2 regions of the Arthrobacter sp. P1_B9 genome follow, and region 2 is predicted to be linked to the other one. Evidence: predicted binding sites of a transcription regulator. Region 2 holds the regulator's gene; the other holds the start of a gene.
The links. The regulator LexA, encoded in region 2, represses DNA repair genes until DNA is damaged. The targets are predictions, from matches to a motif close to TCGAACANNTGTTCGA.
Positions count from the first base shown of each region.

Region 1: ruvA (Holliday junction branch migration protein RuvA) is a predicted target of LexA. The motif match lies at 1,945-1,960, and genes of this name have one in related genera.

Region 1 is NZ_JBFUAA010000006.1:110,683-115,094, forward strand. It holds gene pdxT (pyridoxal 5'-phosphate synthase glutaminase subunit PdxT) at 1-520, shown strand, start outside; gene AC1D1A_RS10620 (YebC/PmpR family DNA-binding transcriptional regulator) at 524-1,279, shown strand; gene ruvC (crossover junction endodeoxyribonuclease RuvC) at 1,329-1,907, shown strand; gene ruvA (Holliday junction branch migration protein RuvA) at 2,033-2,677, shown strand; gene ruvB (Holliday junction branch migration DNA helicase RuvB) at 2,670-3,794, shown strand; gene yajC (preprotein translocase subunit YajC) at 4,009-4,412, shown strand, end outside.
Region 2 is NZ_JBFUAA010000007.1:184,722-189,133, reverse strand. It holds gene AC1D1A_RS12145 (histidinol-phosphate transaminase) at 1-1,011, opposite strand, end outside; gene AC1D1A_RS12140 (LysM peptidoglycan-binding domain-containing protein) at 1,080-1,484, opposite strand; gene lexA (transcriptional repressor LexA) at 2,017-2,766, shown strand; gene AC1D1A_RS12130 (ATP-dependent DNA helicase) at 2,879-4,412, opposite strand, start outside.

The DNA of each region.
Region 1 (4,412 bases), on a different contig from region 2:
CGAATCGACCACGATCGACAAGCTCTCCCGGATCTTCGGGCTCCGAGATCCGCTGCGCGAACGCATCCAGGCCGGCCTGCCCGTTTACGGCTCGTGCGCCGGGATGATCCTGCTGGCGGACGAGATCGCGGACCCGGCGAAGGACCTGGCCGGAAACCCGCAGCAGACGTTCGGCGGACTCGACATCACCGTGCGCCGCAACGCCTTCGGCCGGCAGCGCGAGTCCTTCGAGACGGACCTGGACTTCATGGGGTTAGGGTTCAGCGCCGCGGGCGGGGCAGTGGCCCCGGTCCACGCCGTCTTTATCCGCGGGCCCTGGGTGGAGCGCGTCGGCGACGGCGTCGAAGTCCTTGCCCAGGTGGAACCGTCCAAAGCCGGCCACCCCGAATCCCTGGACGGGACGGCTAGAATTGTTGCAGTGCGTTCCGGCAAGCTGCTGGCCACCTCCTTCCACCCGGAAGTGACGGGGGAGAAGCGCGTGCATGAACTGTTTATTCGAATGATCAGAGGAGAAGCGTAAAGCATGTCAGGCCACTCCAAATGGGCGACGACCAAGCATAAGAAGGCCATCCTTGACAGCCGCCGGGCCAAGTCGTTCGCCAAGCTGATCAAGAACATCGAAGTCGCCGCGCGCATGGGCGGCCCCGACCTCTCCGGCAACCCCAGCCTGGAACTGGCCGTCACCAAGGCGAAAAAGACGTCGGTGCCCGCTGACAATATCGACCGCGCCATCAAGCGCGGCGCCGGGCTCACCGGCGAGGTCGTCGATTACACCGAAATCATGTACGAGTGCCGCGGCCCGCAGGGTTCCGCGCTGCTGATCGAGTGCCTCACGGACAACAAGAACCGTGCCGCCTCCGAGGTCCGGCTCGCCATCTCCCGCAACGGCGGCACGATCGCCGATCCCGGCTCCGTCAGCTACCTCTTCTCCCGCAAGGGCGTCGTCTCGCTGCCGAAGAACGGCCTGGCCGAGGACGACGTCCTGATGGCCGTGCTGGATGCCGGGGCCGAGGAAGTCAAGGACAACGGCGACAGCTTCGAGATCCACTCCGAGCCGACCGACCTCCAGGCCATCCGCGATGCCCTCACGGAAGCCGGCATTGAGTACGACACCGACGAGGCCGAGTTTGTGCCGTCCATGCAGGTGCCGCTGGACCTTGATGCCGCCAAGAAGTTCATGAAGCTGGTGGACGCCCTGGAAGAGCTCGACGACGTCCAGAACGTGTACAGCAACGCCGACCTCAGCGACGAAGTGCAGGCCGCACTGGAAGCCGAGTGACCCGCTCACCCAAACGTGACTTTTGGGGCCCGGTCTTGACGGCCCAACCGTGACGCTGCGCGTGTTGGGGGTCGACCCGGGCCTCACCCGTTGCGGGATCGGCGTTGTCGACGTCGAGCGGAACCGGCGGGCCACTTTGGTGGCCTTCGGCGTTGTGGGCACCTCACCCGAGGAGAGCCTGGACCAGCGGCTGCTGGTCATCGCCACGTCCATCGACGAGTGGCTGGACCGCTACGAACCCCAGGTCCTCGCCGTGGAGCGGGTCTTTTCCCAGCTCAACGTCAGCACGGTCATGGGGGTGGCGCAGGCCTCCGGTGTGGTCATTGCGGCCGCCGCGCGCCGTGGCATCCCGGTGGCTCTGCACACCCCGTCCGAGGTCAAGGCAGCCGTGACGGGAAGCGGGACCTCGAACAAGGATGCGGTCACCAAGCTGGTGACCAAGATCCTCCGGCTGGACGCGCCTCCGCGCCCTGCCGACGCCGCCGACGCCCTTGCGTTGGCCATCACCCACGCTTGGCGGGCCGGCAGCGGGGCCGCCGTAGCCACGACTGGGCCGGGCAGCCAGTCCCTCACTCCGGCGCAGCGGGCGTGGGCGGACGCGGAGGCAAAAGCGCGCCGTGCGCGCTGAATGTCCGGCTGTGACGCCGCGGGGCTTGGTAGGGTATTCGTAGATATGTTCGGATAGCCGGCGTGCCCGGCTGTACGTTCTTTCATCACCCAGTTGTAGACGCCAGTTAGACCAGGAGCCCGGCCTTGATCAGTTTTCTTCGTGGAACCGTTGCGCATGTTGGCCTGTCCTCCGCCGTGATCGACCTCAACGGCGCCGGCATGAGCGTCAACGCCACACCGCAGACCCTCAGCGGCCTCCGGGTGGGTGAGGAGGGAAAGCTATTCACGTCCCTGATCGTGCGGGAAGACTCGCTGACCCTGTTCGGCTTCGCCAGCGATGACGAACGCGAGGTGTTTGATGTGCTCCTCAGCGTCAGCGGAGTCGGTCCCCGCCTCGCACTGGCGGTGCTGGCCGTCCACGAGCCCGAAGCCATCCGGGTGGCCGCCCACTCCGGCGACGGCAAGGCCTTCACGAAGGTCCCCGGCATCGGACCGAAGGTGGCCGGCCGGATCGTGCTCGAACTAGCCGGCAAGCTTGTGCCGCACGGCACCGCCGGCGCGCCTGTCGCGGCCGTGTCCGCCGAATCCGTCTGGAAGCCGCAGGTGGTGGCCGCGATGACCAGCCTGGGCTGGTCCGAAAAGGATGCCACGGCCAGCATCGACAAGTCCCTTGCCGATTCCCCGGACCTCGCGGCGAACGGCAATGTGGCGGAGATTCTCCGCGCGACGCTGCGCTGGCTGGGCCAGGACGGCGCCCGCGCCGGGAACCGGGTAGGCGCGCGTGGCTGAGCCGTCGATCGTCGCCGGGGGAGAGGAACCGGAGGAGCGGGTCATCGAAGCCGCCCTGCGGCCCAAGAACCTGCACGACTTCGTGGGCCAGCACCGGGTCCGCAAGCAGCTCTCCCTCGTGTTGGAGGCCTCGCGCATGCGTGGGCGCAGCGCGGACCACGTGCTGCTCTCGGGCCCTCCCGGCCTGGGCAAGACCACACTGTCCATGATCATCGCCGCCGAAATGAACGTTCCGCTGCGGATCAGCAGCGGCCCGGCCATCCAACACGCGGGCGACCTTGCGGCCATCCTGTCCTCACTCTCTGAGGGCGAGGTCCTGTTCCTGGATGAAATCCACCGCATGTCCCGGCCGGCCGAGGAAATGCTGTACATGGCGATGGAAGATTTCCGCGTCGATATCGTCGTCGGCAAGGGCGCCGGCGCCACGGCCATTCCGCTGGAGCTGCCGCCCTTCACGCTCGTCGGCGCCACCACGCGGGCCGGCCTCCTTCCCGGCCCGCTGCGGGACCGGTTCGGTTTCACCGGCCACCTCGAGTTTTACTCCGTCGAGGAGCTGGAACTGGTCCTGCGCCGCTCCGCCGGCCTGCTGGACCTGAAGGTCAACTCCGCCGGATTCAGCGAGATTGCCGGCCGGTCCCGGGGCACGCCGCGCATCGCCAACCGGCTCCTGCGCCGGGTCCGGGACTGGGCGCTTGTGCACGGCATCGAGCAAATCGACGCGCGGGCGGCCTCCGCGGCCCTGGACATGTATGAGGTGGACAAGCGGGGCCTGGACCGGCTGGACCGTGCCGTTCTCGAGGCCCTCATCACCAAGTTCGGCGGCGGCCCGGTAGGCCTGTCCACGCTCGCGATCGCCGTCGGCGAGGAAACGGAGACCGTGGAAACGGTCGCCGAGCCCTATCTGGTGCGCGAAGGACTCCTGGGCCGGACGCCGCGCGGCCGGATAGCCCTGGCGCCGGCATGGACGCACCTGGGCTTCGCCATTCCGGCCGGCGCCTTCGGCCAGGACCCGCTGGAACTGTTCCAGGCCGACGAGCCGGGCGAGAGCCCGATCGGCGGGTCCGGTGGGGATCTCGGCGAAGAAACCGATCCTCAGTGGATCCGAAACAGCCGCTAGCACCGTTCTTTCAGCTTTTCCCTTTAGACTGGTATGACGCTCGGCACGTCCGGGTTTTGTTTCCGTGGGCGGAGAGCAGGTAGCCGCCGGCGGTCTGGGGGACGGTCTCGCGGCCAGTTTGCTGCGCAGACCCCTGCCCGCGCCGTCAGGAGCAAACGGACGTTGCTGAAAAACAGCTATGCAAGTACAGAACGGAACTTTCCCCTTGGATCTAATGACAATTCTCCTGTTCGTGATGCTTGGCGTGTTCGTCTTCATGATGTTCCGCCGCAACAAGAAAACGCAGCAGCAGCAGGCGCAGCTCCAGTCGAAGTTCGGCCCGGGCGTCGAGGTCATGACGAGTTTCGGGCTGTTCGGCCGGATCGTCGACATTGACGAAGCGGAGAACAAGGTCACGCTTGAGCTTTCCCCGGGCAACACGGCCACGGTGCACCGCCAGGCCGTCACCAAAATTGTGGAGCCGGTTGTCGCCGCCGAGGAGCCCACGGTCGTTCCCGACGACGCGTCCTCGCTGACCACCGAGAAGCTGGGTGCTGAGGGGACCGACGCCAGCGCCCCCGTCCACGACGCGCCGCGCACCGAAACGCCCGAGGAAACCCTGCGCCGCCTCAACGACGA
Region 2 (4,412 bases):
GACGTCGCGGATGAGGACACCGGCGTCCAGCATGCGCTGCCAAACCTCATGGGGGTTCTCGAGGCCGCCGAAGAACACGTAGTTGGAATCAGACGCGGCCGGGGTCAAGCCCAACCGCGTCAGTTCCGACACGATCCGGTCGCGCTGGCGCTTGATGTCCTCGACGTCCGCCATGAGCGCCTCCCGGTGGCGCAGGGCAGCCAGGGCCGCAGCCTGGGTGATGGCGGAGAGGTGGTACGGGAGACGCACCAGGCGCAGGGCATCCGCGACCTCCGGGGCCGCGGCCATGTAGCCGAGCCGCGCACCCGCGAGGGCGAAGGCCTTGCTCATGGTGCGCGAGACGATGAGCCGCTCCCGGCCAGGCAGCAGGGTGAGGGCACTGGGCGTGCCGTCGTGGGCGAACTCGTGATAGGCCTCGTCAACGATCACGATGGTCTGGCTGGCCTCGCCGGCCTCATAAACGGCCTCGACCACATCAAGGCCCAGCCCCGTGCCGGTCGGGTTGTTCGGGGAACAGAGGAAGACAATGTTGGGCTGAAGCTCGCGGACTTGCTGTGCCGCCGATTCCGCGCTGAGCCCATAGTCGGACGCGCGGACCCCGACGACGTACTCCGTATCCGTGCCGGAGGCCAGCAGCGGGTACATCGAATACGTGGGAGGGAACCCGAGGGCCGTCCGGCCAGGGCCTCCGAAGGCCTGGAGGATTTGCTGAAGGACTTCGTTGGAACCATTCGCGGCCCAGATGTTCTCCGCGTCCAGCCCATGGCCAAGGTATTCGGCGAGGGCTTCGCGCAATTCGGTGAATTCGCGGTCCGGATAGCGGTTCAGCCCGGCAGCGGCGGCGCTCACGGCTTCGGTAATCGCGGCGCGGACATCGGCCGGGACCCCATGGGTGTTCTCGTTGACGTTGAGCAGGATGGGGACGTCCAGCTGCGGCGCGCCATACGGACGCAGGCCACGCAGATTGGTTCGGAGGGGCAGTCGGTTGAGGCGCTCAAGCTGGTCAGTCACGTGACCAGTTTAAGTGGTAGCGGGACGGGCGCTGAAACTGTGACGCCCGCAACGGCACCCGGGGGTGGCTACTTGGACGGAACAAACAGTTGCTGGCCCGGCATCACACGCGCGGCGTCCAGATTGTTCAACTGCACGATATCGGCCACAACATCGCGGGGATCGCGCTCCGGGGCCACCGACCCGGCAATGGCCCAGAGGGACTCCCCCGGTTGGACTGTGACGGATACGGTCGGCGTCACCGAGAGCTGGTCTGCGGAATCTGCCGCTTTCGCGGGAGCGTTGAGGAATCCGCTGAAGGACAGGATGAACGCCGCCAGCAGAATCAGGGGGACGCCGAAAAAGACGAAGCGTCCGCGCCGGGTGAGCCGAAGCGGCGGCTGCTTGGTCCGGCCGCCGGAAACCGCGGCGGCGGCTCCTTGCTGCGCCCGCGACGGCGCGGAGCCGCGGCGCCTGGCGTTGAGCGGGTACACGTTGCCGTGACTGGAACCACTTTGGGCGAGGCCGCCTTGTCCGATGCTGCCGTGTCCGATGCTGCGGCGATCCGCTGCGCCACCCGGACCAACACCACGGTGGCGGGTCGTGACGCCCTGAATGTTAGTGCCGTCAAACGCGCTTGAAACTGACATGAACTGAGCCCTCCTGGACCATAAGTTGCCGCCCGGCGTACTCACGTACTCGCCGCCAACCGGCCGAACCTTCGAACATAGAACCGAACATTGCCTGCGAACCTAGATCGTCGGAATCGAACACATATTCGAATCTTACTTGTTCTGTTTTAGCACTTACTAACGAACGATGTCGAGACTCGCTAGAACAAATGTTTGAAAAAGGTCTGCGGCTGGCCTATTTTTGAGGGACAGGACAACCACTTTCGAACTCCCACTTTCGAACTACCAGTGGGAATTCATTCGTAGTTGATCAGCAGGGTCTGACATTTCAGGCCGGAAGTTCCCGGTGACAGCAGCCACGGCAGCCGGGCGGAACGGAAAGGCGTTGGCGAACATGGCAGCACAAGCCACCGGCGGCAGGGCCACCCCACGGAGCCCGCAGCCCGCCCGGGCCCCCAAGAGCCTCACCGTCCGGCAAAAGAAAATCCTGGAGACCATCCAGCGGTCCGTCACGGACAAGGGCTACCCGCCGTCCATGCGCGAAATCGGCGACACCGTCGGTCTCGCCAGCCTGTCGAGCGTGACCCACCAGCTCTCCCAACTGGAAAAGCTCGGCTACCTGCGGCGCGATCCGAAGCGGCCCCGGGCCATGGAAGTGCTCATGCCGCTGACCCTGGACGAGGGGGCCACACCGATATCTGGTATCGAGAAGTCCAGCCCCTTGCGGGCCGTCGGCGGCCTGTCGGTAACCGAGCTCGCCAGCGCCACTGACACGGCAATGGTGCCGTTCGTCGGACGCATCGCCGCCGGCGGGCCGATCCTCGCGGACCAGGTGGTGGAGGACGTCATGCCGCTGCCCCGCCAACTCGTGGGCCATGGCGAACTCTTCATGCTCAAGGTGGCCGGCGACTCGATGATCGACGCCGCCATCTGCGACGGCGACTGGGTGGTTGTCCGCCGCCAGGGTGATGCCGTGAACGGCGATATCGTTGCCGCCCTGCTGGACGACGAAGCCACGGTCAAGACCTTCCGCCAGCGGGACGGCCACACGTGGCTGTTGCCGCAAAACACCCAGTACGAGCCCATCCTGGGCGACCACGCCGTCATCATGGGCAAGGTCGTATCGGTACTGCGCTCCCTCTAAACTGCGCTCTCTCTAAACTGCGCTCCCCTTAGCCATCCGGGGCATGCTGCCAGTCCGGAGCGGCCACCCCGCGGCGGATTTCCGGCGCAGGGTGGCGGCCCCGGTTTGGGACTTAGGCTTTCGCGGAGTCTTTCGCCAGGCGCTTCAGGGCTGCCATGGCTATCGATGAATCGGTGGTGGGCCAGAACGGCGGCAGCGCGGCGCGCAGGAAGCCGCCGTAACGCTCCGTGGAGAGCCGCGAATCCAGCACTGCCACCACGCCCTTATCCGAGGTCGAGCGGATCAGCCGTCCGGCGCCCTGCGCGAGGCGGATGGCGGCGTGCGTGGCCGAGACGGCCATGAAGCCATTGCCGCCGGCCTGGGCCACGGCCCGCGAACGTGCCGTCATCAGCGGGTCGTCCGGCCGCGGGAAGGGAATCCGGTCGATGACCACCAGCCGGCAGGACACGCCAGGGACGTCGACGCCCTGCCAGAGGGACATGGTGCCGAACAAACACGTGTCAGGTTCGTCGGCAAACTGCCGCACGAGCGCCGTCATGGTCGACTCCCCCTGGCACAGGATGCTGAGGCCCAGCCGGGGCCGCATGGCCTCGGCTGCTTCCTCTGCGGCGCGCCGCGAGGAGAACAGGCACAGGGCGCCTCCGCCGGAGGCGCGGATCAGCTTCTCGAGTTCGTCCAGGGCCTCGGGGGACGTTCCGCGGCCGGGTTTGGGCAGGTGCCGGGCTACGTAGAGGATGCCCTGCTTCGGGTAGTCGAACGGGGAGCCGACGTCGACGCCGGTCCAGCTCGGGGCGCCGTTGCCAACCAGGCCCAGGCCGCCGGCGGCGGGTTCGAAGGCAGCGCCGATGGCCAGTGTGGCCGAGGTCAGGATGACGGTGTGGTCCGCGAACAGGCCCTCGCGCAACCGCCCTGCGACGCTCAGCGGGGCAACGTTGATCAACGCCGGCGCGCTCTCGTCCGGCTGGGAGTAGCCCTGCGCCGGGTCGAAGCTGCTGTTGCGGGAGAACCACACGACTTCGCGGTTTTCGCGCGCGGCCAGCAGGCGTTCACAGAGCTCCAGGATGACCATGAGGCGCGAGCGGGCCAGCTGCCGTCCGCCGTCCGCCGACACGGAGCTGTCCCCCTTGGAATCGGACAGGGCGGCGCGGCACGCGTCGCGCAGCTGGTCGATGCAGTCCAGCTGCTCGCTGTTCAGGCCGTTGGGCATCAGCCCGCTGGGGACGCCGTCGATGGCGAGCTCCAGGTGGGCGGCGGCATTGTTCAGCGCATCCACGGTGATGCCCGTGTGCTTCCGGGCCCCGGACGCGGCGGCGTGCACCATCGCCACGGAGAGCTGGCCCGAGACCGCGCCCGTGACGCGGTCCTGAAGTTCGTGTGCTTCGTCCACCACGACGACGTCGTACTCGGGCAGCACCGCCAGGCCTTCGAAGGCACTGACGGCGAGCATGGCGTGGTTGGTGACCACGACGTCGGCATCGGCGGCGTTCTGCCGTGCCAGTTCGCTGAAGCATTCGGCCGCGAGCGGGCATTTCTGCGCGCCGAGGCACTCCATGGAGGTGACCGAGACCTGGCGCCAGGCCCGGTCCGTGACGCCCGGCATGAGCTCGTCGCGATCCCCCGTCGCGGTCTCCTCGGCCCATTCGCGC